3 regions of the Paraglaciecola sp. T6c genome follow, and region 2 is predicted to be linked to each of the others. Evidence: predicted binding sites of a transcription regulator. Region 2 holds the regulator's gene; each other region holds the start of a gene.

Region 1 (10,542 bases), 1.9 Mb from region 2:
TTTCGACACTTACGGTGCTTGACATAGCACCAGTCGCGTATGAGCCAAGACACAGTAACGTTTTTAAATCTTTACTAAATGTAAAGCTTGAAAGCATTCAAGACCGCAAAGACGCTGATAAAATGATGAGCAAATTTGTCAATGAGGCTTCTGTTAGGCAGTTTTTATTAAAAAGCTTATACCAAGATACCAAAACACACTTTTGGCATTGGCGCTTTAATTTACCTCTATTGCATAGAGACTATTCATTGTTATCACAAGCGATTAGCAGTGACAGTCAATACACCAAACCCGTTTTATTTCTTAAAGGTGAACTGTCTGATTACTTAGTCGCAGAATACACCAAACAAACAACGGATTTATTCCCCAAAAGCCGCGTTAAAGTCGTTTCAGGGACTGGTCATTGGTTGCACGCTGAAAAACCGGCAGAGTGTGCGGATCATATACTCACATTTTTACGAAATTAGTTTTTTTCAAGACTGCCTCAATATGCTAAAGTAGCGCCGCAATGAAATGTAGCGAGTTCCCATGTTAAGCGAAAATTATGAACAAATTGAAGCCATCGCCTTAGATTTGGCGTTGGTTGGTTTATTCTTACTCATGGGCTTTGCGGTACATGATGTTTTGAAGAAGAATAACGTACCTATGATAGGTAGAGTTGTTGTTTATTTAGTCTTGTTTTTAGGTGCCGCAGGCTTTTTGTTTAAGGGCGTCGTGCAATTTTTCTGGCAAGCGAATTAATGGCTCTGGTGAATGACCAGACATGTATAACTAGATTTTGAGGTATTCAATACGATGGCGAGCGTAGGCCTATTTTTTGGTAGTGACACAGGTAACACTGAACATATTGCCAAGATGATTCAAAAAGAATTGGGCAAAGGCCTAATCGACGTACACGATATTGCCAAAAGCAGTAAAGAGGATATTGCCGAGTTTGATTTACTCATGTTTGGTATTCCTACTTGGTATTACGGCGAAGCGCAATGTGATTGGGATGACTTCTTCCCAGAGTTAGAAGAAATCGATTTCGCCGATAAACTGGTCGCGATTTTTGGTTGTGGCGACCAAGAGGATTACGCTGAGTACTTCTTAGACGCTATGGGTATGGTCAGGGATATCGTTGAAGCTAAAGGCGCTATTTTGATTGGTCAGTGGCCTACCGAGGGATACGATTTTGAAGCATCAAAAGGCATGGCTGATGATGACCACTTTGTCGGCCTTGGTATTGATGAAGATAGACAACCTGAATTGACCGAAAGCCGAGTAAAGGCTTGGTGCAAACAAATACACGAAGAAATGTGCTTAGCTGAACTGCAATAAATTCGGTAGTAACACCCTTCGTTATGAAAGGAGCGTGAGCTCCTTTTTTATGATTAAAGAGAAATCAAAACGTATTTTGGGGTCGGTTTTGAATATTAAATTAAGTAAAACGCCCTTTAATTGAACTGTTGAATTCGTAAGCGATGATATGACTGGATAACCGACGCTATAATCGGTACAGTTTATGATTACGTTGTTTACATCAAATGCTAAGTTGGATCTATGGACCAAAATAAAGAACTCAAAAAAGCGGGATTAAAAGTTACATTACCTCGTTTAAAAATCCTCGAAATACTACAAGATCCGAACAATCAACATATCAGTGCTGAAGATGTTTACAAGATCCTAATCGAACAAGACGAAGAAATCGGTTTGGCCACGGTATATCGTGTTTTAAACCAATTTGATGATGCTGGCATTCTAAACCGTCACCATTTTGAAGGTGGTAAATCTGTTTTTGAAATCAGTCATAAGAAACACCATGACCACCTCGTATGTTTAAATTGCGGTAAGGTCATTGAGTTCGAAGATGAAGTAATTGAAAAGCGTCAAGAAGAAGTTGCTAAACGCCACAACATGACGCTTATTCATCACAGCCTTTATCTGTACGGTGAGTGTCAAGATGACTGTGGCAACGACGAGTAAATAGTCTCTGCACAATATACCCTTTGAGACGCTAATCTAATATAGATGCGTACAACAATAGCCAAGATAGATATCACCCAAAATGTATATTCTATCTTGGCTTTTTATCCCTCAGCTTTTCCTTTATTCATTTTCTCCACTGCTAACACATCACGTCTATACATATTTGCTTTTCAACGTGATGGTTTGAGTTGTGCTGGCGAGCAAGTCTCTATCCCTAGTACGAAAACAACATTAGCCATGTTGTACCCCACCCTTTGAGATTAAATGAAGCACTGTGTCTGGTGATAAATTCACAGCGTTATCATAAAATTGTATATTTTCCCCTGCGCCTCATCATACTCAAAGACAACAAAACCACAAAAGCAAAGCCAACTAACATTAACGCCACATTATTTGCGGCGTCCATTTGATTGGTTTCAATTAAATCGTAAAGCAGGATAGATAAAACACGCGTTTCACTTTCTATATTGCCGCCAATAAGCAGTACCACACCAAATTCACCCACCGTATGTGCGAACGCTAAAATACAACCTGTGGTAATACCATGTTTGCTTAAAGGTAAAATGATACGCCTGAATGTGCTGGTTTTACTCGCTCCTAAGGTATGACTGGCGTCTAAGAGGTCGCGATCCACTTTTAAAAATGCGTCTCGTATTGGTTGCACCATAAATGGCAAACTATACAAAATAGAGCCTAAGAGTAAGCCGTAAAAAGAGAAAACCAACGTTGTGTCGAATGCCGTGACCCACGCGCCTCCTAAAAGATGCTGTGGAGAAAACAACACAAGAAGATAAAAACCTAGCACAGTAGGTGGCAAAATTAACGGTAAAGTCACGCATGCTTCAATAACGGGTTTTACGGGATTATTCGATTGGCTTAACCACCATCCCAAAGGAATTGAAATAACCAGTAGCACCAAGGTCGTTGCACTCGCGAGTTTCAACGTAAGCAACGTGGCGAGCCATATCTCACTGCTTACAAAATTACTGAGCATCAGGCTTTACTCCCGAATCAGTTTGCATCTCACTACTCTGATAACCCCTTTTTGCTATAAGCCCTTGCCCTGTTGTACCGAGAATATATTGGTACAGTGCGAGGGTCTCTTTTGTTTGTTGTTCAGTGCGCCCCTGTTGCTTGATAATGACCATTTGTTGGTTTATCGGTGAGTAAAGGTGACGGGGCAGTAACCAGTACTCTTCGGTGGCACTTATAATACTCAATACTTGACTGAGCGCGACAAATCCGGCTTGAGCGGCCCCTGTTTGTATATAATGTGCCGTTTGGGAAACGTTATTCCCCATCACGATACTAGGCCTCAACTGATCATACTTTTCGAGCTTTTTTAACGCTTGCTCAGCGGCTAAACCAAAAGGTGCAAGCTTAGGGTTCGCAATAGCAAGCTTACCCGTCAACGTATCCAGTGAGCTAGGGGCAACATTTGTTTGGCCCTTGATCCATAATACAAGCTGGCCTAACGCATAATTTTTGCGTGTGTTTTTTTCCACTAACGATTTTTGTTCAAGTCGCCTCGGGCGTTCGCTATCAGCGGATAAAAATAGGTCGAAGGGCGCGCCTCTTTCTATTTGGGCGTATAAAACCCCAGTGGAAGCGCTTGAAATACTGACTTTTATGCTTGGATGTTCTAACGTAAACCGTTCAATGAGCAACGTTAGGGTCGGCTTAAAATTCGCTGCAACCGCTACTTTTACATCTGCAACTGCGCTCATACTCATACATGCAGTCATTACAAACACGAATACGCAGCTGAGCTTACTCATCGCTAGTCCATCGCTGACGTGCTGCGGTATCACTGATATTTGCCTGAACCCATTTTTCCCCTAACGCTGTCGATTCTTTTTTCCAAAAGGGAGCCTCTGTTTTCAAATAATCCATTATGAATTGCGCAGCTTCAAAGGCATCTTTACGATGCATCGATGTCACACCCACGAAAACAATCTGGTCTCCCTGAGCCAAATGCCCCACACGGTGAATAAGTATGATTTTACCAAGACCCCAACGAGCCCGAGCCTGCGATACAATCTGCTGCAAACTGATTTGGGTCATGGCCGGATAGTGTTCTAAAAACAAGTCCCCCACTGCCAGCCCTTGATTAAAATCTCGCACTAAACCACTAAAGGTCACGATAGCGCCATTGCTTAGACTGTCTTGTCTGAGTGCGTCGTAAAGTACACCATGATCGAAATCTTCTGTTTGAACCGCTATGATATCACTCACTTTCTATCCCCCCGTTACAGGCGGAAAAAACGCGACTTCATCCCCATCAACCAGTGACGTTTTTTCATTGCCAATTACCTGGTTAACAGCAACCAGAGTGGCATCAGCGGATAGATACTCGCCCCAGTGAGGGTGATGTAACACCAAAGTCTGCTTCAGGTTAGCGACATCCCCCACGGACTCGGCGACCTCTGTTGAGCCAGTTTGTACTTGATCTTTCAATTGACCGAAAAAGAGAACCTTGATCATGACGTTGCAACCTCTTTTCGTTGCCAATGACCGTTTTTGCCCCCTTGCTTTTCGAGCACTTTAATTCCGTCGATGGTCATTGATGGGTCCACCGCTTTGCACATATCAAATAAGGTCAACGCGGCGACAGAAACCGCGGTAAGAGCTTCCATCTCTACCCCTGTCTGTCCCGCTAGTTTGCACATAGCCGTAATTTCGATGCCACTGTTATCTTCAAGGTTTGTAAAGTCTATTTGCACTTTGGTTAGCATTAGCGGATGGCACAATGGAATTAAATCACTGCACTTTTTAGCGCCCTGAATACCTGCGATACGCGCAACAGCAAAGACGTCTCCTTTGGCGTGTTGCTTGTTGTTAATGAGAGACAATGTTTGTGGCGACATCAATACTCTGCCTTGAGCATAAGCAACGCGCTGCGTAACTGACTTATCGGTGACATCCACCATGTTCGCTTCGCCTTGCTGATTAACGTGGGACAACATTTTATCTTGCGCCATCCGTTACCCCCGAGTTTCACAAGGTGTTGCATTAACGTCTTTCAAATGCACGATGAAATTACAAGGCCTGTGAGTTGAGTTGAGTTGTTGCTGCAATATGCCTGTCCACGCGGTTCGACATGCTCCAGTGGAGCCAGGCATACAAAATATTGCAGTACCATTGGCCATGCCTGCTAAAGCGCGGGATTGCACTGTAGAGGTACCAATCTCCGTATAGGATATGTACCTAAATAGTTCACCAAACCCTTCAATTTCCTTATCAAATAATACCGATAAGGCTTCTGGTGTAGTATCCCTAGCCGTAAAGCCTGTGCCACCCGTGACCAGTACTACTTGTACATCAGTTGAGGCGATCCAGTTAGATACCCTCGCTCTGAGCTGGTACTTATCATCTTTTACAATACGCTTATCTACTAACCGATGTCCGTCGGCTTCTAATGCACTCACTAAGTAAGCACCGGATGTATCCGTATCTTCATCTCGCGTATCTGACACAGTCAGTACCGCAATATTGAGTGAGATAACATCTGAATTGTTCGTGTGTCCCATAAATATCCTAGATTTTTGGAGTACGTTTTGAGCAACGTACAAAATTGTTTAGTAGCGAATAGTCCGCAACTTTTACTGCACCGCTGGTTATCGTTAAGCACTGAGTCAAGGTATTTAGCCCGAAGTAAAGCTTCGATTTAATTCAAGCCACTGCTCTGGCGAGTTAATATTATCAAACTCGTTTGGATGAATATCACCAGGAATAGCTATTGCATTGGCGTGATTTTTTTCAAACATATTAAATAAAGACAATGATTTACCTTCGCGCAATACACATTCTAAAGATGTAAATAAGTCAGTTTTACATGGGATGTAAACAGGTAAATTAAACCCTGTGAAATGCACGATCACGTCGCTTTGCGTGCCCACAGATACCAATGCTTTCAATGTGTTTGGAGTGACATTTGGCATGTCTACCGGCAACACTAATAGTCCCATGGCCTGCTGCACATCATCACCACTACGTTCGGTAACTTGCCCAGGATGTCGCTCAGCGAGATAGCTCATCCCCGCGTGGACCCCCGCTAAAGGGCCACAATCTGGATATATATCATGGATCTGCTCGGGCTCTTTGCCACTCACTAATACTGTCCCTACTCCGGCATGGGTTAATAGATCTTGTGCATGACTGAGTAAGGTTTGATTTTTGTCTTTAAGCCGAAGCAGGCTTTTATCTTGCCCCATGCGCGATGACAAACCGCCCGCGAGCACCAAGCCAATGACACTCATGCTGTTGTCATCAGGCGATATCGACGTTGATGAGCTTTCGCCAACATCAATCGTCATGTTGACTTGATTAACGTACATGAAAGCGCATCAAGTGTTAGCCGCCCAGCATTGCAAGGTGCTTAGTGGCGCCAGTATAACCATCATGCAGGAAGTGAGTGGATTTTTTATCTCCTAGGAGTGTCCTTAACTCTTCTTGTAAACGCTGGGTATCATCGTCAGCAATATACTCACGTATATCAAGGCCCTGTTCACTGAACAAACACAGGTGCAGTTTACCCAAGGCTGAAATTCTAAGACGGTTACAGCTCGCGCAGAAGTCTTTGCTATAGGGCATAATAAGACCAATACGCCCCTTAAAGTCAGGGTGAGCAAACTCTTGCGCTGGCCCCGCGGCTTTATCGCGAATAATTTGCTGCCATCCCTCACTGATAAGTTGCTCTTTAATGGGCAAACCAGAGGCGTGGTTCTTATCAAAAAACAATTGATTATCACCGGTTTGCATTAATTCTATAAAGCGCAACGTAATTGGGGTTGTTTTGATCCACTTTAAGAACGCGGATAACTCATGCTGGTTAAAGTGGCGCATCAAAACAGCATTGACTTTCACTGTCACCCCAAGCTCTACGGCTCTATCAATTCCGCGCAGAATAACATCTAGTTTATCGTGGCCAGTGATAGACGCGAACATACGGGGGTCCAAGCTGTCAATACTGACATTCATTTGTGTCAGGCCAGCTTCTACCCAGCTGTCGATATGATCAGGTAATTTATAACCATTCGTCGTGATCGCGACCTGCTTGATGCCCGGGGTATTTGCGCAGGCACGAATAGCGTCTGGCAAATCTTTTCGTAGCGAAGGCTCGCCACCCGTTATACGAATTTTGCTGGTGCCTAGTTTCGCAAAGGCACCTGCAATGCGTGTAATTTCAATCAGAGACAAGAAATCCCTGTCGGTATCGCACTGATACCCATCAGGTAGACAGTACTCACAACTAAAATTACACACATCAGTAATGGACAGCCGCAGGTAATGAAACCGGCGACCAAATTTATCTTGCAACATATTCACTAACACCTTTCCAAATTGAAGTTGCCGGGCCTTATCGCCTTGGCACTTACGGGGAGGCTGTTTGATTTCTCTCACAACCCTGGCGAATGACACATTCTTGCGAACGCACTTCGCGGCCAACATACCTTGTCTTCTGATTTAGGTATGAAGGCTCGGAGTTAAACCACCTGTATATCTACTTTATTAATTTCGACCCACTATTTTTACCACACTTAGGGCGCTTAAAGCTATTAGCGCTGAGTTTAACCAGCCTAAGAGTTGTGTACAAATATGTATGTGACACTCATCACCCTGGCGCAAAGACGAAGTCTGTTTAGCGCGTGCGTTTTTTAGCGTTATATCCATACCTCACTATATTAACGCAATAGATACTCACTGCGCTTCTCACCTTTTAAAATTCATGCCCCTTAGCCCAGAAATAGCAGCCAAGCATACTCACTGATAGTGATTGGCATGTATGTTGATTGCTTAGATGTGTCATAGCATATTGAATATGGTTAATGAGCAGCAACATTGGTGCATAACAAGGGAGAGAACGTAAATATGTTAACCGAATTTACTGATAAACATCAGTTAAGTAAGGACTTTTTACACGATGCAAGAAAATGGTACATACCGCTTGCTGAAAACATCGCCAAGCACCAATCTGGTGCATGCGCGCCCTATTTTTTAGGCATCAATGGATGCCAAGGGTCTGGTAAGTCAACATTATCCGAGTTTCTGGCCAGTTACCTTACACAAGAGCATGGTTTAAAAGTGGTTGTCATGTCACTTGACGACTTTTATCTGGATCAATCCCAGCGCAATGCTATTGCCGTCAAGGTGCACCCACTATTCAAAACACGCGGTGTGCCAGGCACACACGATATAGCATTAGCGTCACAGGTGCTTTCATCGCTACACAGCGGCGTTGCCACATCAATCCCTCGGTTTAATAAAGCCGATGACAATCCCGCTCCGGTGAGTCAATGGCAACAGATTGACGGACAGGTAGATGTGGTTATTTTTGAAGGTTGGTGCTGGGGCGTTGAAGCACAGAATGAGGCACAACTTATCGCTCCCATCAATGCCCTTGAAGACGAACAAGATGAGACGGGTGTGTGGCGCCGATTCGTTAATAAACAATTGGCGCAAAACTACGTACCACTTTATGCGAACATGGATTATTGGGTGATGCTCAAGGCACCTTCTTTTGAGAGCGTCTATGCGTGGCGATTGGAACAAGAGCACAAATTACGTGCCTCCCTTTCGACCGCAGATTCTAGTACTGGAAGCAAAGTAATGAGCGATGAGCAAGTGTTAGCCTTCATACAATATTATCAACGCCTAACTGAACATGGTTTATCAACGCTGCCACAAAAATGTGACCTCGTGTTCAGTTTAAATTCAGCGCGCAGAATCACTGCACTTACACGAAGAGGTGTTCATGCTTAAACAGTTACTCGTGTTTACCGATATGGATGGCACATTGTTGGATCATAACACTTACAGTTATGCGCCAGCACTGAACATGCTGGATGTCCTTAGAAGCAAACACATTCCAGTCATCCCTACCACAAGCAAAACCAAAGCAGAATTAGACTCTCTTATGGCAGAGCTAAAACTTAATGGTCCACTTATCGTAGAAAACGGCGCTGCGGTTTTTATCCCTCAGCATTTAATGAAGACACAGCCCGAAGGTACAAAGAGCATAGAAGGCTTTTGGGTCAAAGAATTTGCTCAACCTCGCTCGCATTGGCTGGCATTAATTGCCAGTGTTGAAAGTGACTTTTCAGGAGAGTTTTTGCAGTTTTCTACCATGGGCGAGCAACAACTCATAGAGCACACCGGACTTAGCCCTAATAATGCAAAGCTGGCCAACACCCGTATGTTTAGTGAGCCCGTTAAATGGCTCGGGTCGCCAGATAGAAAGCGCGAGTTTGTCACTCAGTTGCAGCAACTGGGTGCTACCGTGTTACAAGGCGGTCGCTTTCTTGGTGTGTCAGGACTATGCGATAAAGGAATTGCCTTGCAATGGTTAGTCACGGCATTCCAACGTCATATTGGGCACAGTGCAACTTTGAGTGTCGCGTTAGGCGATAGCAACAATGATGTGGCTATGCTGGAAGCCAGTAACATTGCGGTACGTATTAAATCACCCACCCATTCGTTTCCACCACTTGAGAGAACAACAGGTGTCTACGATAGTACATTAGAAGGACCTTCAGGCTGGACTGAATGTTTATCTAAAATTCTGATCAATGAAAGTTAGTCTAAAGCTCAACTTTTATTAATTTACTTATTATTTTTATCCTAGAACCAAAGGAATCATCATGGCTGACTTTTATCAAAACGGCATTGTTACCACATTACATAACTTATCTGAAAGACCCGTTGAAGATTTAGAAAAAGAACTAGTGAGTTTTGCTAGGAGGCGTCCGATGGCGCTCATATTACCTTCATTGTTTTCTGAGCTAGAAGGAGAGGCGTTACCGCATATTGTTTCAGAGATTTCTAAAGTCCCCTACCTTTCTCAAGTCGTTATCGGCTTAGACCGAGCAGATAAAGAACAATACAAGCATGCACTGGGCTTTTTCGACAAACTTGGACAGAACCACCGTATCTTGTGGAATGACGGACCTCGTCTCAAAGCGTTGGACGAAGAGCTAGCTCAAATGGGCCTTGCGCCAAAAGAGTTAGGAAAGGGCCGTAATGTTTGGTACTGCATGGGTTACATTCTTGCCACAGGCACGGCTGAATCAGTCGCGCTACATGATTGCGATATATTAACCTATGACAGAAGCCTGCTAGCGCGATTGATTTATCCAGTAGCGAATCCACAATTTAACTATGAGTTTTGTAAAGGCTATTACGCTCGTGTTGCTAACGGCAAAATTAATGGTCGTGTATCACGATTGCTCGTCACCCCCATGCTCAGAGCGTTAAAGCGTGTGATTGGCAACACCGATTATCTCGATTTTATGGACAGCTTCCGCTACCCCCTAGCCGGCGAATTCTCCTTCAGACGCGACGTTTTAAATGATATTCGTATTCCTAGCGACTGGGGTCTTGAGATTGGTGTGTTATCAGAAATGCACAGAAACTATTCAAGCAATCGCCTGTGCCAAGCAGATATTGCCAAAACATATGATCATAAGCATCAAGATCTTTCAGCTGACAATGACGCAGGTGGTTTGTCGAAAATGTCTATCGACATTACCAAGGCCATGTTTAGAAAGCTAGCGACTCAGGGTGAAACGTTCAACA
Region 2 (10,542 bases):
AACAAGTGAGTTTTCGTGATAGTTGAAGCGTTATTATTTTTGTTGTGGTTAGTCGTATTAAGTTGGGGCGCGGATAGATTCGTATTCGGCTCATCTGCGTTAGCAAGAAATATGGGCATTTCACCCATGATTATCGGCTTAACCATAGTCGCAATGGGGTCTTCAGCGCCAGAAATTATGGTTTCTGCCACTGCATCGCTTAATGGCAACACAGATACGGCCATCGGCAATGCGATAGGCTCCAATATCACCAACATCGCGTTAGTGCTGGGCTTAACCGCTTTACTGAAACCCTTGACGGTAGCATCGACGACGTTAAAACGTGAAATGCCAGTGATGCTAGGCGTGTCTCTGCTTGCGACTTACTTCTTGGCTGATTTATATTTGTCGCTAAACGAAGGCATAGTGCTGTTTATCCTATTCTTTTTCACTATAGGCGGTTTGGCGTGGATGTCATACCACATGGAAAAGGGCGATCCTTTAGAGCAAGAGACTCACGACGAAGTACCAGACGGTGTGCCGACAAAAAGTGCGGTGATTTGGTTGTTTGTGGGCTTGGTATTATTGCCCCTCAGTGCGCATTTCATGGTTGAATCAGCGGTGGAAATAGCTCGCCACTTTGGCCTAAGTGACTTGGTGATTGGTTTGACCATTATTGCCATAGGCACCAGTCTGCCCGAATTGGCTGCCAGCATTGCTGGTGTGCTAAAAGGGGAAGATGATCTCGCCTTAGGTAACATCATTGGATCGAATATATTCAACATATTAGCCGTCATGGCCATGCCTGGTTTGATATCTCCTGGGGCTGTCGACCCAGATGCAGCAAGTCGAGATATTTACACTATGTTGGGCTTGAGCATTTTGCTGGTGCTGTTTTGTTTCAATATAAGAGGCTCTCGCCGAATCAATCGTTATGAAGCTGTCGCTTTTCTCGGCTGCTTTGTCGCTTATCAATACTTTGTTTTTAACCAAGGTTAGTGCGGCATGAGTCAGCAAGAGTATATTCAGTCAGCCCTGCGGGTGCTTGAAATTGAAGGTCAGGCAATCAAGCAGTTATCCCAATATATTGACGACAATTTTATTGCAGCATGCGAGCTCATGAAAAACTGCAAAGGCAAAGTGGTTGTTTGCGGTATGGGTAAATCTGGCCACATAGGGCATAAGATATCTGCGACATTAGCGAGTACGGGAACGCCTGCATTTTTTATGCACCCAGGGGAGGCAAATCACGGTGACCTAGGCATGCTTACAGAGCAAGATGTTCTGCTGGCGATTTCTAATTCAGGTGAAACATCTGAGCTATTGGCACTATTGCCTGTGGTGAAACGTCGTGGTATTGCCATTATTGCCATGTCGAATAACCCTGCTAGTTCGTTAGGTAAGCACGCCGACGTCAATTTGTGTATTAAAGTTGAAAAAGAAGCTTGTTCTCTAGGCTTGGCGCCCACGGCGAGCACCACGGCAACTTTAGTCATGGGAGATGCTCTGGCGGTGGCACTGTTAGATGCAAGAGGTTTCACGCCGGATGACTTTGCACTTTCTCATCCTGGAGGTGCGCTTGGGCGCAAGCTTTTACTTAAGCTTGATGACATCATGTGCCAAGGGGATCTGATGCCTTTGGTTGGCACGACCCAAACGATTAGCCAGGCACTACTTGAAATTTCGCGCAAAGGGCTAGGAATGGCGGGTATCGTTGGCGATGACGGGCGTTTGCTGGGTATTTTTACTGACGGTGATTTACGACGGGTACTGGATGCCAGAGTCGACATTCACACAGTCAGTATTGAAAGTGTTATGACTGCTAATTGTGTTACAGCATCTCAAGAAACCTTGGCTGCTGAGGTGTTAAACGTCATGCAGAAACGCAAAATCAGTTCACTGTTTATTGTTGATGACAATCACCTTCCGGTCGGTGCCATCAACATGCAAACCTTGTTATCAGCAGGAGTGATATAATGGGCGACGTTAATACGTTATATGGTGCTAAGTCATCTTCATTAATGGACAAGCTTTCCCGCATTAAATTACTGACTTGTGATGTAGATGGGGTGTTCTCTGACGGGCGCATATACATGGGCAATGACGGCGAAGAATTGAAAGCGTTTCATACTCGTGACGGTTTTGGAGTTAAAGCCTTATTAAACATTGGTGTGCACGTTGCGGTTATTACCGGACGTGAATCAAAAATAGTGCACAAACGCATGTCAGCGTTAGGGGTCGAGCATATTATTCAAGGTTGTGAACAGAAAAACGATGCGCTTTTGGCGTTGCAGCGCCAGTTAAATATAGGCAAAGACGCTACCGCATCCATCGGGGATGATATGCCCGACGTGGGAATGTTTACCTTGAGTAACGTCGCCGTAGCGACACACGATGCCCATCCATTTGTACAGAAACAAGCTCTGTATATTACCCAAATCAATGGGGGCTTTGGTGCTGTACGCGAAGTTTGCGACCTAATTTTGCACGCCAAAGGCAAGTTAAACAAAGTCAGTGGTAGTAGCGTATGAATCGAGTCACCCTCAGTATTGGGTTATTGTTTTTATTAGTCATCGCCATCAACTTACCCGACTGGCTAGCTGATGAGGACTTGATACCGCGAACTGAAACCGAATCTGCTTGGCAACCAAACTACCAAGCAAGTGAAATGCTAAGCACTCTATTTGATAAAGACGGCCGTTTGAGCCATCAGGTCTTTGCTACTAAAATGGAACACTTTGATTTGCTCGGTTTTACTTTATTCAAAGAGCCTCAATACACGATATTTGTTGCGTCACAGACTGCGCCTTGGCAGGTATCAGCCAAAGACGGTACTTTGTATGAAGACAATCGGATCCAATTAGAGAATAATGTCGAGATACGTAATCAAGATGAGCAAGGATTTGCTCGTAGCATTCGCACGGACTTCATCGAGATAAACTTGATCGATAAAACCATGGTGTCTGACCAACCAGTAAAAATATTTGGTCAGCACTATGTCATCAACAGTAACGGTTTTAAAGCCAATTTAACGACCCAACAATATGAGCTACTTGATCATGTGCAAACCATTTATCAACCTCAGCCTTAGCTTAGTTGCCTTAGCAACATTATCATTTTCCCCATTAAGCATGGCTGGCAAAGAAGATTTCACGCAAGCGATAAAAGTGGACTCGAAGTTTCAGTTCGGGGACGGTAAAACTAAAAAGTCTATCTTTCGAGAAGACGTGCACATCAATCAAGGTAGTTTGAATGTGTATGCCGATGAAGTAGAAGTCGACGCGAGTAAAGGCGAAGGTAACGAAGTTTTCATCGCGACGGGTAGCCCGGCTAAATACTCTCAACAACAAGAGCAAGGGGGCAGTATTGAGGCATCAGCCAATCGCATTGAATATCGCAGAGATTTACGCACACTAACCTTAGAAGGCGATGCACAGCTGAAGCAGAACAATAGCAGTGTAAAAGGTGAGTCGATAGTGTTTAACATGGAACTTGAACAAATTGTCGCGCAAGGAGAGAGCGAGAGTGAAAATAGCGGACGAGTTACGACTATTTTTCAACCAGCTAAGAAATCAGCGAGCAGTAAAAAGCAAACTGACGCGAAAAAGTCCAGTGATGCTGAAGTCAAACCAAAACAGGATGAAACTCCATAATGGCGACGTTAAAAGCCTCGCATTTGGCTAAATCCTATAAATCGCGTCAAGTTGTGCGTGATGTCAGTCTAGAAGTGTCCACTGGCCAGATTGTCGGTTTACTTGGTCCAAACGGTGCAGGTAAAACAACCACGTTTTATATGATTGTCGGTTTGGTTCCCTTAGATAAGGGAGAAATCAGTATTGATCAGCAAGATCTTACCCTACAGCCCATGCATATGCGCGCTCGTTTAGGGATTGGTTACTTACCCCAAGAAGCCTCTATTTTTCGAAAACTGACAGTCTATCAAAACTTGATGGCTATCTTGCAGACACGCAAAGAGCTCAGTGCAGAACAAAGAGAACAGCAAGCGGATTCATTACTCGATGAGTTCAATATAAATCATATTCGTAACAGTGCTGGTATGAGTTTGTCTGGAGGTGAACGCCGCCGGGTAGAAATAGCGCGGGCACTGGCAGCCGATCCAGAATTTATTCTGCTCGATGAGCCGTTTGCCGGTGTTGATCCTATTTCAGTTAATGATATTAAAAAAATTATTCAACATTTACGTGACCGTGGTATTGGTGTTTTGATAACCGACCACAATGTAAGAGAGACACTCGATGTGTGTGAGAAAGCTTACATTGTTAGTCATGGTGAACTCATCGCTTCTGGCACGGCAGAAGAAGTATTAAGTGATCAACGTGTAAGAGATGTATACCTAGGCGAACAATTCAGGCTATAGTTAAGCTGAAAAAGCCGCTCATTTTATCGAGATTATACTCAGGCGCTTGGTGAGACATTTACAGTCAATCGAATCAACCACAGCATATTTTTTAGTTTGCAACGGACAGAATAAAGAAGTAAATGAAACCCTCTTTACAATTAAAATTTAGTCAATCACTCACTATGACGCCACAGTTACAGCAAGCTATTCGTTTGTTGCAATTGTCTACGTTAGATTTACAGCAAGAAATTCAAGAAGCCTTGGATTCCAACCCGCTGTTGGAAGTTGAAGAGCCTACGGATCAGGAATCCGGCGATAGTGCGTTAAATGACAATTCCCTCGACCCGTCTTCTAAAGATACCAATGAAATAGTTGATACCAGCAGTGACAACTTAGACTCAAGTGAAGCGTTCGAGAAAAACGAAATCCCAGAAGACTTACCTACGGATACCACTTGGGATGAGTACATCAGCGCTTCTTCCGCACCTGCCTCTAGCATATCCAGTGGTGCCGGCGGTGATGACGAACAGATCTTTCAAGGCGAAACCACAGATAACATTCAAGATCATTTGCTGTGGCAAATGCGTTTAACCCATTTTAGTGATACCGATGTCGCGATTGCGACAGCGATCATTGATTCTATCGATGAGTCTGGTTATTTGACCATGAGCGCTGAAGACGTTCTGGCCAGCATGGATGATGAAGAAATAGAGCTCGATGAAGTGGAATGCGTACTTAAGCGTATTCAAATGTTCGACCCAATTGGGTCAGGCTCTCGTACACCACAAGAATGCTTGCTAGTGCAATTGCGTCAGTTTGCTCCTGATACACCCTGGTTAGAAGAAGCGAAGACCTTGATTGGGGACTATGCCGACCTTTTGGCAAGCAAGGATTACCGTACTTTGATGCGTAAATCTCGCCTTAAAGAGGATGATTTGCGTGAGGTCATGCGTTTACTTAAAACGCTCAATCCGCGTCCAGGCAGCGCCTTGATCAAAGGTGAAGCAGAATACGTTATACCTGATGTGTCAGTGAGTAAGAAAAATGGCCGTTGGACAGTAGAGCTTAACCCAGACAGCCTACCCAAATTGAACGTTAATCAACAGTATGCTGCAATGAGTCGTAGCGCGAAAAACACCAGTGATAGTCAATTTATTCGCTCACACATGCAAGAAGCCAAATGGTTTATTAAAAGTGTTGAGAGCCGAAACGATACCTTATTGAAAGTGTCAAACTGTATAGTACAGCAGCAAATGGGCTTCTTTGAACATGGGCCTGAGATGATGAAGCCTATGGTACTAAATGACGTAGCCGAAATGGTGGATATGCATGAATCTACAATTTCTCGTGTTACTACCCAAAAATATATGCATACCCCTAGAGGTATATTTGAGCTGAAATATTTCTTCTCGAGCCATGTTGCAACTGAGACAGGCGGAGAGTGCTCGTCAACGGCGATACGCGCATTGATTAAAAAGCTGGTCGCAGCTGAAAAACCAAGCAAGCCGTTAAGTGACAGCAAGATTGCTCAATTGTTGGCCGATCAAGGCATCATGGTCGCTCGGCGAACAATAGCAAAGTACCGGGAATCTCTGATGATACCCCCGTCGAACCAACGAAAAAGCCTATTGTAGGCTGATTAAAGAAGGAAGAGGCGATATGCAAATTAATATTACTGGTCACCATGTGGATGTAACCGATTCACTAAAAGATTATGTCGATACTAAATTTACCAAGCTCGAGCGACACTTCGATCAGATCAACAATGTTCACGTCATTCTCAATGTAGAAAAGCTCAACCAAAAAGCGGAAGCGACAATACATTTGAATGGGGCAGATGTATTTGCCACCATGGAACACAACGACATGTATGCGGCAATAGATGGCCTAATCGATAAACTCGATCGGCAAGTTATCAAGCATAAAGAAAAAGCTAAACGCCATTAACCCATCAGGTAAATAATGGAAATATCAAATATTCTTCACCCTGACTGCGTCGTATGCGCAGTTCAGGGGTCCAGCAAAAAGCGCATTTTAGAGCTTATTAGTCAATTGGCATCTGAGCACCTTGTTGAAGTAGACCAAGCGACCATTTTATCCAGTTTAGCGGGGCGCGAGAAAATGGGGTGTACGGGCATTGGTGGTGGTATAGCACTACCACATGGCCGTATAAAAGGGCTAGAGTCAGCCCTAGGCGTGCTTGTAACGTGCCAACCTCCGGTCCAGTATGACGCCATCGATAACATGCCAGTGGATATCTTCTTTGCTATTTTAGTACCAGAGGAAAAGGCCCAAGAGCACCTACAAACCTTGTCGGCGATAGCCAAAAAATTCGTTGATAAAGACATTTTAAATCGTTTGCGCAGTGCAACCACAGACCAAGAATTATTTCAGGTACTCAGTTAATTATGAAGCTTATTATCATCAGTGGGCGTTCAGGCTCAGGGAAGTCCATCGTTTTACGTTCACTGGAAGATTTAGGCTATTACTGCGTTGATAATATCCCCGTCAACTTATTGCCCACTTTGACCCATACCGTCGCTGACGAGTACGATCAGGTCGCGGTCAGCATTGACGTGCGAAATTTACCCAAAGATCCCAACGAATTGGTGGAAATACTCGACTACTTGCCGTCAACGTGGGAAATGACCATATTGTATTTGGATGCCAGCGATGACGTACTGATTAAGCGTTTCAGTGAAACCCGCCGCTTGCACCCGTTGTCTAAGCAAAACAAATCATTGTCTGGTGCTATTCAAGCAGAAAGCCAGTTATTGGCGCCGATAGCTGAACGTGCAGATTTATATATAGACACAGATCAATTATCAATTCACCAGCTGGCCGAATTGGTGCGCGAGCGAATATTAGGTAAAAAAAGCTCACGCTTAGTTTTGGTTTTTGAAAGCTTTGGTTTTAAACACGGTATTCCTAAAGATGCGGATTATGTATTTGATGCACGTTTCTTACCCAACCCGCACTGGGAGCCAGATTTAAAACCCCTTACTGGACTTGATTCCCCCGTCGAGATTTTTCTTGGCTCACAACCCATAGTCACTAAATTTATCTGGCAAATTCAGAATCTGATTTCTACTTGGTTGCCACATTTAGAACGTAATAATCGTAGTTATGTGACAATCGCCATCGGGTGTACTGGCGGTCAGCACCGCTCTGTGTACGTAGTGGAAATGTTAGCCAAAACATTTAGCACCTCGCACCCTGATGTGCAAATACGTCATCGCGAGTTAAACCGATGAGTGAGCGATTAGAAAAAACCCTACTCATAGTGAACAAGTTAGGGCTGCATGCCAGAGCGGCGACTCAATTGGTTAAGCTTGCGAATCAATTTGAAGCTGAAGTCACTATTGTTCAGGATGACAAAAGTGCCTCAGCAAGCAGTGTGCTGGGCCTAATGATGTTAGAGAGTTGCCAAGGCAAAGAAATTCAAGTGATATCTGAAGGGAAAGACGCGCGCCAAGCGATGGATGCTGTTGAAGAGCTTATTGTCGGAAAATTCAACGAAAGCGAGTAATCAGCCAGATTCAATGCAACGTGCACTTCAATTTAGACTTTTTCCACTCATCTCGACTTTCTACTCATTCACTATTTTTTTGAAACGCGCGGTTGGGTTATCAGCAACCCAATTGACTGCTTAATCCACCTAAACGCGCTTCAACCGCATATTCTTTGCTGCCCTTCATTTCTGGGAATATATTCAGACCGCTGCGACTTTCTACGTTATCAATCGTGACTTCTTTACTGCAGTAGTCATCGGCTCTCGCGCTATTTTGCTCCATGACATAGGCGGACGCTCTAACATAACCCGCTTGGTTTATTGTCGCGACAATTTTGAAGTAGCCAGAAGGAATAGTGTGGCTTTCATCTGCACCTGGAAGCGTAGCAAAAAAGCTTTCATATAGCGGGCCTGTTACTACATACACGGACTCTCCGCTGCGCGCTAAAACGCGCACTGCAGACTCTAATCGGACCCATGGCCCTTGATTCAAGTTAGAGCTTTGGGGGGTAATGTTTGATAGATAGTTTGTACTGCGCCAATCAGCGGTATTGCTCACACTTGCCAATGGAACTTGGTGTCCTCGATCGGTACGAATGAGAGCGTGAGCATCTTTATAGTCAGCGGCTTCTAGCGTGTGCTCGCGCTTTAAGTTTGGATCAGAGCGCCAACTGCGTGAACGACTCGGACCATCTATCGTTTGCATGGTCACTTTATATGCGGCCCAATCGGCAAACTTCGTTTGCTGATTATTGCTTATGGTGTAAATGGCGCGCTCAAGTAAGTCATTGCTGTCAGGAGCACCTGTCGGGCAGCCTAAAGAGCTACACACATTGGCGTATCCGGCATTACAGACAAATGCCAGTATTAATACAAAGTAGGACTTCATTAACGTTACTCGGGTTAAACTCTACACGGACATCAGTGCGTAGATCATACCTCAAGAGCGCAATAAAACCGTTACACTTATATGAAATTATTCAGTGAATTTAATGGCTTAATAATATTGATGGCAGGAGTCAGTTCACCAATAACACCAATGCTTTTGCTGCTGAGCTTGTAAGAAGTGTTCGGCCTCTGTGCCTTGCAATAATGCCATGGTTGCTAACATGCCGGATTGAATACAAAAGTCAGTGGCTACGGTCACAGAGCGGGGGGCCCCAGAAACTGGATAACCGGTTTTGGGGCTCAATATATGACTATAGCGAACACCGTTGTGGACAATAAAGCGCCGTGTATCTCCGCTGGTGGCTAACCCACCGGACGCTATCTTCACTAACGCGCTTTTAGCTGAATCACCCTTGACGTGAGGGCGTTCAATACCTACTTGCCAATACGCCTCATGGTGCCTTGGTTGGGTAACTTGAATATCCCCGCCAAAATTAACCAACACAGAGGTATCCGGTGCCAATTGCATACACAATTTGGCCGCTGAATCCACAGCATATTCTTTACCAATGCCGCCAAAATCTAACTCGAACCCTCTGGGTAGGCGAATCTGTTGCTGAGTAAATTGCACATTTTGCCAGCCAATGTATTGCAATACTTCGCTGACGTGCTCCGAACGTGGAAATTGACCTTTCCCGGTGAAATCCCATATCTTTCGTAGTACGCCAGACGTTAAATCAAACATGCCATCGCTTAGTTCGAAACACGTTTGCCCGAAGGCGAGCAATCGATGTGTTTCTTGATCTATATCGACCCATTTTCCATGGCTATTGTTTATCTGATGAACTAGGTTGCCAACAATATAGCGACTGTACTTTTGCTCGATCCGTTTCGTTTGCAAGACAACTTCTTGTAGTAAGCGATTGGCGAGCAATTGATTCGGGGTTTCAATAAGCAATTCACATGGACTGGCCATGCAAAAGAAGTGACCATGGTAATAGTCACTTTTAGCTATTAGGGCGGGAGCTTGACTCAAGGTTGTCCTACTTAGTTATGCGTTGATTTTTGGTGGGTGAATTCGCTATACATCCTACGCCAATATACCTTGAGCCAATCTCATATCAAAAGCTATAGCTAACCTGAGCAATAATGGCATCGATACTTGGGTAAAGATCTAGGCCTTGCAAAGCGCCTGGTCCATCGAACCCCGCATTTTTTGGACTTTGCTGATAATATTCCAGTCGAACCGCCCACTCGCGACCATTATCTAAGGCTTGTCCATACTTAAGGCCAATGGTGTACGCGGTCATTTCACCTAAACGATAATCTGCGCTGGCCACTGACGGTAGCAGTGAGCCTGCAAGCAAAAATGGCTGATAGAAATCTGCGGCGCTCTGCTGATAATAACGAAAGTGCGGTTGGATATAGCTGTTATCGGTTAGCTTCACTCTGAACCTGGAGTCCAGTGTATGCGAGTCAATATCCCAGTCATCGGTCGCATAACGATAAGAGACATCGGCAATACCGTAATCTGAGGCGTATTTGGTTTGCCAGTAGACACTTTGTTTAGTGCGCTTATCTGGTCGATTCTCGTGCAAAATATCCTGAGTAACACCTTCAGTGTTGATCACACTTAATAATTTGTACGGGTCAGTGAGGTAACCATCAGCAACAGAATAACTGTAGTTAAATTGCATTAACATACGGCGATTGATTACCTGAGTCACACTCAAAAGTAAATCTACCGTATTTTTATCTTTGCTATCCGCGGTTCTGGTAGCATTAAATGCCGTTTCAAATGCGC
Region 3 (10,542 bases), 230 kb from region 2:
GCTACACTACTGTCTTTACATACAGTCACATTACCTTAAGCACCATTTCAATGATCCTATATATAGCGGAGAAGCCCAGTTTAGGCCGTGCAATTGCGCAAGGCTTCAGCGGTCAGCAACAAAAGCATGATGGCTATATCACCCTAGGAAATGGCGATTGCGTCACTTGGTGTATAGGTCATTTGCTGGAACAAGCTGAGCCTGATAAATACGACCCTGCTTACGCAAAATGGGCTTTGCAGCACCTGCCTATCGTGCCGCAAGATTGGATATTGGTACCCAAAAAAGGCACCAGCAAACAGTTATCGGTCATAAAACGTTTATTGAAAACAGCATCTCAGGTGGTCAACGCGGGGGATCCAGACCGTGAAGGTCAGCTTTTAGTGGACGAAGTCATCACCTACTGCAAAGTTAAGCGCGATATTATCGATAACGCTGGGCGTTTACTGATCAATGATTTAAACCTAAACGCAGTTAAAAAATCCTTAACTAATATTCGCCCCAATCGTGAATTTACTGGCTTGTCCATCTCTGCCCTTGCACGCTCAAGAGCGGATTGGTTATATGGGCTTAACTTAACCCGTGCTTACACTCTGCTCGGCCAGCGCGGCGGCTACTCAGGTGTGCTGTCGGTCGGCAGAGTACAAACCCCAGTACTGGGTTTAGTGGTCAGGCGGGATGCAGAAATAGCCCAGTTTAAATCGAAACCCTTCTATGAAGTCATGGCGACGCTCGCCACTCAAACCGAGCAACCATCCCAAACGTTCACAGCAAAATGGCAGCCAAGTTCAGCTTGCGAGCCTTATCAGGATGAAGAAGGTCGCGTGATTGTTAAGAAACTCGCAGAAACCGTGGTCAATAAAACGCGGGGCCAACCGGGTGTCGTTGAGTCTTATACGGTGAAGGATAAACAAAGTCCGCCCCCCCTGCCCTATAACCTGTCGGCGCTGCAAATTGATGCGTCGAAACGCTTTAACTTGTCACCTAAGGCAGTGTTGACTGTGTGCCAGTCTTTGTACGAGCGTCACCAGTTAATCACCTACCCCCGCTCTGATTCGCGTTATTTACCCATGGAGCATTTCAGCGAAGCGACAAAAGTATTAAGCGCCATTAAAGCCAATGCACCAGAGCAGCAAAGTGCCGTGGAGAATGCGAATAGTAAATTGAAATCAAAAGCATGGAACGATAGCAAAGTAGATGCTCACCATGCGATTATTCCCACCTCTCGCAACAAGGCCATATCAAGCTTAAGTGGCGATGAGGCGAAAATTTATCAATTGATTGCTACCCAGTACATCATGCAGTTTTATGGCCCCCATAAGTATCAAGAACAAGTAGCCGTGGTGACGATCGCTGGGGGGACCTTTGTAGCCAAAGCAAAAGCCACCACAGATAAGGGCTGGTTGGTATTAACCAAGCAAAACGGCGTAGCGATCCCAGAGAACGGCCAAACAAAAAACGAACCTGCATTACCAACCCTGGTGAAAGGCCAAGCGCTCGATTGTGTTGACTCTCAGCTAGTGGAAAAGCAAACCTCGCCCCCTAAACACTTCACCGAAGCGACCTTACTTGCCGCCATGACAGGCATCGCCCGCTATGTGCAGGACGCTAACATCAAGAAAATTCTTAAAGACACAGACGGTTTAGGCACAGAGGCAACCAGAGCCTCGATTATTGATTTATTGTTTAAACGACAGTTTATGCAAAAAAGTGGCAAGGAAATACACGCCACACCCACGGGCAAGGCGCTGATATATGCCCTGCCCAGCGAATCAACCCAACCCGATATGACCGCTATATGGGAGGCCAATTTGGATAAAATTTCCCAACGTAAAATGCGTTATCAAGATTTTATGCAACCTCTTACGCACACCATTGGCGAGTTAATTAACGCCAGTCAGCGCATCGATACCAGTCAGTTTGCAGGCCTTGCCTCAACCAAACCTGCGTACAAAAAGAAGTGGCGTAAGAAGAAAAAGGCCAGTTAGTATGCTTCTCTATAAAAGCCGCTAGCGCATAGTGACGCTAGCGGTTTCTTATGTTTTGCAGATGCCGCAAAATAGCAATCCGCAAATGTTAATCACAGAATTATGACTATTTACGACGACGTAACGCAATGCCGAATAAACCTAGCGCTAGCAAAGCTAACGAGCCAGGAGCAGGTACGTTGGTTGCGTCAGGAGTTGTGGTTACGTTAGTTGGTGTAATGCCATTGGCAAAAACGGTAGCTGAGCCTTCAACGTCTAATATCCCATACAAAGATGAGCGAGGTCCATCGCCGTAGAATTTGAATCCCCCCCAGCTTTGACCATATTCTAATGCACCATCAAAGTAGCTATACCAATTCAACGTATTTTCTCCGTCCTCAAAGAAGTCATCAATATCCCCGTACAAATCTTGAGCGGTATTCACTTCATCTTCATAACCGTATAATTTTTGTGTTTGCCAATTAGAGGCATCGATCGTCATCGCATTGTAGCTGACGTATTGATTTCCAACCCAAGCATCAAGTTCTTCATCAATCCATGCGACGGTGTCCACATTGGTTATACCAAAACCCACTAATGTACTGTTCTCTAGATTATTGGTCACTGTGTATGTTCCAACCCCTTTACCTGCATAATCAGGTTCGATGTCACCATCATCACCGCCACCGCAAGGTATTGAGGAAAGAATAGTATCATCACAAATTATCCCTAAAGTTGGCGAGTCAAGACGTTGCACAGTAGTACTTCGCTCAGAGTTTAGCGCGGTACTTGCCTCAGAATTTACCTCAGAACTTGGCTCAAACGTTTCGGTAAAATAAATACCGTTCAGGTTATCCACATCATCGATCAGTGTGGCATTAGCATGAACGCTAGGTAAAGTGAGACCAAGAACTAGGAATATTTTATTTAAAGATATCAATTTCATTACTGCTTCCATATGAATTATAAGTACTTTTAAGTGCATCGGGATAATTTGACGCGACGGCCCTAAGCAATAAACCAGCCAATAAATAAAATATTGGTAAATCAATAATTTAGACAAACCCCCATTATGTAGTGTAAAGAAGTCCGACAAGTTAAATAAATGATTATTATCGGTATTTATCATATGAAGCTATTTACTATGACCAATCTAAAGTTAGGAATATTAAATTCCAAACTATCGTTTCTTGGATGCCTCGACTGCATATTAAATGCTCTTCAAAAGATTACCTGATATGGCGTGACGAGCCTTATGTGATGCTGTGACATACAACCACCATAGGGATGGCTTTCCTGCTTCTGACAATTGATTACATAGGTTGATGGCGTTTTGGTTATATTTTCACTGCAGTTAAGACACTGTGATTTTCAGTGAACAGTATCGCATCACATTTGAAATTTCATATATATTAAATTTCAAATTTAATTCTAGAAAGTCCATTTAGAACTAGATGTAAGCGCGTCAGACTCAAGCTGTAGCACTGCTCTTCATAGCAACAGTAGCGACCGGTTGTTTCTCGGTTGCTTGAATGAGTAAGCACAGCATAATCAATAACATACCAAACCAGCCCAGCGGTGAAATCACCTCACCGACAATCAGTACGGCCAGTATTGCTGCTACCACTGGCTCCATTAAGGTAAGCAACGAGGCGCTACTCGCTTTAATATGGCGCAAGCCATACCCAAAGGCGATATAGCCTAACGTCATGGGGATCAACGCCATATACAATGATACAAGGGCATTACCTGGAGAGCTAAACAAGTTATCCCCAGTGAAGAATAACGACGGTAACAACACCATAGCGCCTAAGCCAAAAATGCTTCCCATGGCAGCTTGTGAATGCACGCCATTGTCGATCATGGTGCGCGCGGCCCAAGAGTAAAACGCATACGTTAGGCCGGCTAATAATCCTAATGCAATCCCCCATACTTGTCGCTGCTGGGCTACTTGCTCTTCTGACACCCCACTAGCCGCTATTTCAGTCGCGTGCGGTTCGCCATAAGCAAGTAACGCGATCCCAATCAAGCCAATCAGAACACTGATCAACCAGCGCTTCGTTAGATGAAACGCTTTGCTAAAAAGACACTCCAACAAGGCAGCAAATAAAGGCGCACTAGCAATGGAAACAACCGTACCTACCGCCACACCCGCCATGCGCATGGAACTATAAAATGCCAATGGATAAATCGCCAAAGCCAATGCACTCAAGAGCAGTAGTGTTTTTTGTTGCAACAGGTTGGCTACATTAGCTTTTAGTTTACGACGGGCTAATATAGCTAGCATCATTCCCCCCACACCCATCGCAAAAGCCCCTATCCCTAATGGGCTGATACCGGGTGCGAAGCTTGCTGCCACGCCTGTTGTGCCCCAGAGCACAGAAGCAAATAAAATTGCCATTACTCCGTATTGATATTGAGTAAAGCCTCCGCGCATCGCCAACATTTTCCTATTCCGTTTTGAGCAAATCGTGAGAGAAGCATAAACAATTGGCAAACTGATTACTTTGCCAAAAAGACGCAAGGCTTGTTTAAAAAGACGTGATTATTAGGTTTGTGCAAATGCCCGAGGCGATAACCCAGTGTACACAGAGAAACGCCGACTAAAGGCCGAAAGGTCGCCATAGCCCACTTTTTCAGCCACAAGCTGCACTGGCAAGTCAGTATGCGCTAACAAGGCTTTGGCCTTTTCCATTCGAAGTCCAGTAATGTACTGCTGAGCACTCATGGAAAAGCTGGCTTTAAAGCGCTTTTTGAATTGCGTTGGGCTTAAGCAAGCCAGCGCGGATAGCGTATCAATGCTCATAGGCTGTTCAAGATGTTCATTGATCCAGCCTTGTACTATACGCATTTGTTTATCAAGGGTATGCATTGCCCGTTGCTGACTCAGCAACATACTAAAAACATCGAGAATAGAATGCTCAATACCGCTATCGATCTGGTGCTGTAATTGTTTTTCAACAAACAATAAAAAACTCATCAAAGGCGGGGAAATAGAAAATACAGCCAGTCCGCTTTCAAGTAAGTGGGCGGGTAATGTGGCTAAGTCGGCCACCATAAAACGTGCAGCTTCATCCGCTTTGAAACCATGTTCTGTGCCACTAGGCACAACCACACATTCCCCCACGGTCACTTTGCCTGTGTAGCTGACCATATCAATCACTATGCTGCCCTGAACGGGCAGCACCAGCTGATGGTGGTTGTGGTGTACATGGCTTTGAAGTTGCTTGGTGTAAGCACGGATACTCAGGCTGTTGTTCATAACGGCAATGCATCGTAAAAACGGAAAAACAGTATAACGTTAGTTTCTTAGAGTTTGAAAGCGTGCCATTTGGATAAGGTTGCCGCTATGGGTATAACACCGAAGGAAGCCACGTTGTCAGTCCCGGTATAAAGGTGACCAGCATCAATACGATGAGTAAGGGTACCAAAAAGGGCAAGGTTGCTCGGGCGCATGTTTCAAAAGGAACGTCGGTGACCCGAGATAGCACATACAACACCATGCCTACAGGAGGCGTCAGTAACCCGATCATTAGATTGAGCACCATCATCACCCCGAAATGCAAGGGATCAACCCCTAAACTGACAGCAATGGGCAGCAGCACTGGCGTCAAAATGGTGATGGCGGCAATTGTCTCCATAAAGCATCCGACTATGAACAAAATGAGCGTCATCAATAATAATATCGTGACTTTATTATCGGTAAACGCCAACATCCACTGGGTGAAATCAGTGGTGATATGCTGTGTGGTTAACACCCATGAAAAAACAGCCGCAGCCCCAATAATCAGCATGATAATACTGGTCGTTTCTATGGTTTCTATGCTGACTCTCAATAAGGTTTTGAGGTTCAGAGTTCTATACACCAGCCCTCCCAAACACAGAGCATATGCGCTGGCGGCAATAGCCGCTTCAGTCGCAGTAAAGAGTCCAAATAAAATGCCACCAATAATCAATACTGGGGTCATCAGGGAAAGAAACGCCCGTTTAAAGGTGCTTGCGCAGCGCACCACTGAAAAACCATGGTCTTTTGGGTATTGACGTTTTTTGGCATACCAAGCCACCATCAACATTAAACTTAATGCCATCACCAACCCAGGAATTACCCCTGCGGCAAATAGCTTTCCGATTGAAGACGAAGACATAACCGCATAAATAATCAAAGGCAAACTAGGGGGAATAATTGGTCCTATTGTAGAAGATGCCGCCGTTAACCCCACAGCGAATCCAGCGTCATAACCTTGGTCTCGCATTGCTTTGACTTCAATGGCACCTAACCCCCCCGCGTCAGCGACCGCAGCACCAGACATACCGGCAAAGAATATAGATGCCCCCACATTCACATGGCCTAAACCACCGCGTAACCAGCCCACCAGCGCATTGGTAAAATCGAAAATACGTTGGGTTATTCCTGCACTATTCATCAAAGCACCAGCGAAGACGAAAAAAGGGATCGACAGCAGCGGGAAGCTATTCATGCCTCCTAGCATACTGTGCAGCACAACAAGACTTGGTACGCTGCCATCCACCACAATCGCCAACATTGATGCGAGCAATAAAGCAAACGCCACAGGTGTGCCGCTAGCAATTAACAGCAGCAAAGAAATCAATAACACCGCGATCACCATACTTACGCCACCTCAGTCATATGTGCCTGACGCATTGAGCACCAACGGTGCTTTATCACTAAAACACTTCTACCAGCCATTAAGAGTAAAAACAGCGTGATGAGGGCATAAAACCAACTCATTGATATGGGCAGCGAAGCCAGTGTGTAAAGCGACAAGGCAAAGCCAATTTGGCTGGCATATACCATTAACAGCAGCACCACAGCTAAATTGAGCGAAGCGATGCACAGTTGCAGCACACTAAGCATTTTGACGGGCAAGTATCTATGCAACAGGGTGACGCCAATATGCGCATCGTTTTTGGTGGCAATACTCGCCCCTGAAAACGCCAGCAAAATAAGTAAGTAACGGGCCAATTCTTCCGACCATCCTAGGGAAGCATCGAGAGCGTAACGACTGAAAAATTGTGCAAACAATAAAATGGCGAGTCCCCAAAATATAACTAAGCTAATCACCTCCTCTAAACGGATCGGCAAATCAACAACTGGCTGTTCACTATGGTTTATATCGACTTCTGATAAGGACATACTCATTTACCTTCACTATTTAGCTGCAACAAACGTTGATAATTTTCTCGCCCTACGATAGGCAAATAGGGCTCATGAAGGGCCAAGGTAGCTTGGCGAAAGGCATGCGTATCAATTTGATGAACCTGTATCCCTTGGGTCTCAAACCATGCCACCAACTCAAGTTCGATGGTGCGGGTTTCATCAGATACACGGGCAGCGGCTTGTCTTAATACCGTACTAAAAATATCTTTATCTTCTGCGCTTAGCATTGCCCATCTACGTTGACTAATAATGCTTAAATTTGAGCCCAACATATGCCCAGTGAGACTAATATGTGGCTGCACTTCGTACAGCTTTTTGGCCTTTATCGTTGGTAGGGGATTCTCTTGTGCATCAACCACACCCTGTTGCAGTGCCATATACACCTCAGAAAATGCAATTGGTGTTGGGTTGGCGCCTATGGCCGTAGGGAACATTTTAAAAATAGCCGCGTTGGGCACGCGTATTTTCAAGTTTTTGCTGTCAGTTAGGCCAAGCACGGCCGCGTGAGACGTCACGTGTCTTGCGCCGTAATAGTTATTGGCCAGAATTTGATTGCCCTGCGTGATGTCTGCATAGCCTTTGGCCAGCTCATCAAACAAATCACTTTCGTTGAAGCGTTGCCAATGTTCATAGCTAGCATAGATATAAGGTAAATCGGTTAGGGCAAAAGGGGGAAATAGCTGAGCAACAAAACTGGTTCCAGTATAAATAATGTCGACACTGCCTAAACGTAGGCTTTCATTAAGCGCCGCTTCTTTACCCAGCATAGACACTGGGAAGACCTGAATGTCGTAGCGCCCTTTAGTGCGCAGTTTTATTTGCTCAGCGGCCCACACGGCCTGTTTATGCAAGGGCTCGCTAACCTCGTAGACGTGCCCCCAAAATAGCGTTTGTGGTGAGGCAAATACATCAACGGATGTAAAAACCCCTAAGACAAAAAATAGAAAGCTACGCATCGACTGTCAAACAACTCAACTGGTTAATTGTTAACAATAATAAGACAAATGTTAGCAAGTTGCAAAAATAGTTAGGCACGTTTGCTTGCCGAGTATTTCAGATTAGCCGCTCTCAAATACAGTTTTTATGGCCGTTACTGAGGAATTTGAAATACGCAGAGTGGTGATCATAACGACAAAACACAGTGCAAACGGAGCATCAATGCAGCGCTAGTTCGCTGAGGTAATAAAGCCCCTTTATCCAATTAACCCAATTAACCCAAGCGGCGCAGAATGTCAGCTCACCAGAGCAGGTGTTAGTGCTCATTGGGCTAGCGCAATTGTAAGATTAATTTTCTATCGCCCCTATTCGAAACCAAACCTTGTAAGCTGATTCAATCGCTCATTTTCAAACTCAGGAGATAATGATGTCTGTACCTCAAGTCGCGCTAGTCACAGGTGGTTCTAAAGGGATCGGGGCCGCAATAGTACGTAGACTATCGACCGATGGCTTTGCTGTCGCAGTCAATTATTCCAAAAACCCGGCGCCCGCAGACGACTTGGTGAAGGAACTAAAAGATGCGGGATACGCGGCGTTAGCGGTTTGTTGTGATGTAGCGAATAGCGATGGTGTTAGCCAAATGTTCGACAAAATAGAAAGCGAACTGGGTCCTGTGAATGTACTAATCAATAATGCAGGGATCATGAAAAATGCGCCCGTGGCACAAAGTGAAGAGACGGATTTTGACCAGCAAATCGCAGTCAATTTAAAAGGCACATTTAATACCCTAAAGCAGGCGGCTAACAGAATGCCAAATGGGGGCAGAATTGTGAACCTATCTACCAGTGTTGTCGGTTTAAAACTGGAACAGTACGGTATCTACGCAGCGACAAAGTCAGCAGTTGAAACCATGAGTGCAATTTTAAGCAAAGAGCTGCGCGGCAAGGACATCACGGTGAATGCGATAGCACCAGGCCCCACAGCGACAGACTTATTTTTGGATGGAAAATCGCAAGAACTGATCGACCGCTTGGCTAAAATGAGTCCGTTAGAAAGATTAGGCACACCGGAGGATATTGCCCGTGCGGTGGCATTTCTAGTTAGCCCAGACGGCGCATGGATAAATGGCCAAGTACTCAGAGCAAATGGCGGTATCGTCTAGGCTCAAGCGACGTAAATATAAAATGCCCTCCTACAGGCTATCGCTTGTTAGTCAACAATGCTTAGCCTTTCATCGGCACTGACTTTTCTTTGTCAGCACTATCTCGGCTCATTCAAAGTAAAACGCTGAGATTCCTTTACACAAACGTGGAGATGTTCAGCGTTATCATGTCACGCTATTCGATTTCGCTTAGCCGTTTGGTAGTGTCAATTCAGTGATTTTCTTTCTGGCAGTTTTGCTAGAGCGACCTTGAAATGCATTGAAACATGCTGCTAAACCAGCGCTACAGCTTCTTATACATCCACATTGCGAAAACAGGTGGTTCCAGCATTCGCTCAGTGCTTAACAAGTTACATTGGCACGACCCTACGTACTACCTTATGTTCCCTTGTCACAAATCAATACCAATCCGCATTAATTAAGTGCCCGCCTCAGAATGCGTCCAGCGGTTTTTGATTAAGGCGTCGCTATGTAGTAATGGTTGTTCCCTTTAAAATAGTGAGAAGGCAGAGCAAATTTCCTCGCCACTGCGGTGCCATTACAGCGAAAGAGATGCTGTCAGATGCTTTTTTCAATCAACTCTTCAAATTTGCCTTTGTACGTAACCCTTGGGATCTTCAACGCTGGTTTCACACTTTGTTATCCCGTGCTACATGTCATGGTTCAAGACCTTTTTCAACGGTCCTAAATGAGCATCGAAGTGCTTCCATTGCTCCATGCCTGAGCGGTATATAGGCTGCCTGACTTGTTCTGAACTGGGGGTTTTTATCGCCCGCTCAGTCTTATGAAAATCGATACACTGTTGCTCAAACGGTAATCCGCAAAAATCCAAAATCCGCTCCACTTGACCATGCAAGTCATCAATCAGTGTTTCGTGCTGCACTGTTAATACGAAGCCTGGCAACACTGTGTCCCAATGGGTCATAAGTTGTTCATAAGCGCGGTAATAACGGCCTATCTCTTCTAGCCCGTATGAGAACTCCTGCCCGTCACCAAATAACTGCTTGAAGCCGCTAAAACAGCACGCCATAGGATCGCGTCTTGCGTCGATTATTTTGGCGTTAGGCAAGATTAATTTGATTAGGCCTATGTGCAAAAAGTTGTTCGGCATTTTATCGATAAAAAACGGCGCGCCGGCTCTGTACACTTGTGTGTCTTGCAAATACTTCTGCCCAAAACGAGCAAAATAGCTTTCATCCAAATCGGCCAACATCTGAGGATATTGATTTTTTTGACCCTGTAATTTTGATGCCAGCCCAAGAATATCGTGCAGCTCCATAGTGCCATCAACTTGAGAG

What was found. The regulator sigma-54, encoded in region 2, starts transcription at its own class of promoters, with help from an activator protein. The targets are predictions, from matches to a motif close to GTTGGCACGNNNNTNGNNT.
Region 1: PATL_RS11030 (kinase) is a predicted target of sigma-54. The motif match lies at 7,744-7,762, and genes of this name have one in related genera.
Region 3: PATL_RS22340 (PEP-CTERM sorting domain-containing protein) is a predicted target of sigma-54. The motif match lies at 2,978-2,996, and genes of this name have one in related genera.

What each region holds. Positions count from the first base shown of each region.
Region 1 covers NC_008228.1:2,601,280-2,611,821, forward strand. The annotation lists gene PATL_RS10970 (alpha/beta fold hydrolase) at 1-467, shown strand, start outside; gene PATL_RS10975 (DUF2788 domain-containing protein) at 529-741, shown strand; gene fldA (flavodoxin FldA) at 796-1,320, shown strand; gene fur (ferric iron uptake transcriptional regulator) at 1,543-1,965, shown strand; gene modB (molybdate ABC transporter permease subunit) at 2,270-2,962, opposite strand; gene modA (molybdate ABC transporter substrate-binding protein) at 2,952-3,746, opposite strand; gene moaE (molybdopterin synthase catalytic subunit MoaE) at 3,739-4,203, opposite strand; gene PATL_RS11005 (MoaD/ThiS family protein) at 4,207-4,452, opposite strand; gene moaC (cyclic pyranopterin monophosphate synthase MoaC) at 4,449-4,949, opposite strand; gene moaB (molybdenum cofactor biosynthesis protein B) at 4,953-5,498, opposite strand; gene PATL_RS11020 (molybdenum cofactor guanylyltransferase) at 5,613-6,305, opposite strand; gene moaA (GTP 3',8-cyclase MoaA) at 6,322-7,290, opposite strand; molybdenum cofactor riboswitch at 7,316-7,466, opposite strand; gene PATL_RS11030 (kinase) at 7,840-8,730, shown strand; gene PATL_RS11035 (HAD-IIB family hydrolase) at 8,723-9,547, shown strand; gene PATL_RS11040 (hypothetical protein) at 9,609-10,542, shown strand, end outside.
Region 2 covers NC_008228.1:651,299-661,840, forward strand. The annotation lists gene PATL_RS02890 (calcium/sodium antiporter) at 16-978, shown strand; gene PATL_RS02895 (KpsF/GutQ family sugar-phosphate isomerase) at 985-1,956, shown strand; gene kdsC (3-deoxy-manno-octulosonate-8-phosphatase KdsC) at 1,956-2,510, shown strand; gene lptC (LPS export ABC transporter periplasmic protein LptC) at 2,507-3,070, shown strand; gene lptA (lipopolysaccharide transport periplasmic protein LptA) at 3,111-3,632, shown strand; gene lptB (LPS export ABC transporter ATP-binding protein) at 3,632-4,357, shown strand; gene PATL_RS02920 (RNA polymerase factor sigma-54) at 4,480-5,973, shown strand; gene hpf (ribosome hibernation promoting factor) at 5,999-6,286, shown strand; gene ptsN (PTS IIA-like nitrogen regulatory protein PtsN) at 6,302-6,745, shown strand; gene rapZ (RNase adapter RapZ) at 6,748-7,593, shown strand; gene PATL_RS02940 (HPr family phosphocarrier protein) at 7,590-7,868, shown strand; gene PATL_RS02945 (DNA/RNA non-specific endonuclease) at 7,969-8,739, opposite strand; gene PATL_RS02950 (FAD:protein FMN transferase) at 8,875-9,714, opposite strand; gene PATL_RS02955 (DUF3570 domain-containing protein) at 9,860-10,542, opposite strand, start outside.
Region 3 covers NC_008228.1:879,588-890,129, reverse strand. The annotation lists gene PATL_RS03965 (DNA topoisomerase III) at 51-1,988, shown strand; gene PATL_RS22340 (PEP-CTERM sorting domain-containing protein) at 2,095-2,913, opposite strand; gene PATL_RS03955 (DMT family transporter) at 3,439-4,413, opposite strand; gene PATL_RS03950 (AraC family transcriptional regulator) at 4,516-5,229, opposite strand; gene PATL_RS03945 (TRAP transporter large permease) at 5,315-6,595, opposite strand; gene PATL_RS03940 (TRAP transporter small permease) at 6,598-7,122, opposite strand; gene PATL_RS03935 (sialic acid TRAP transporter substrate-binding protein SiaP) at 7,125-8,102, opposite strand; gene PATL_RS03930 (SDR family oxidoreductase) at 8,507-9,244, shown strand; gene PATL_RS03925 (tetratricopeptide repeat-containing sulfotransferase family protein) at 9,894-10,542, opposite strand, start outside.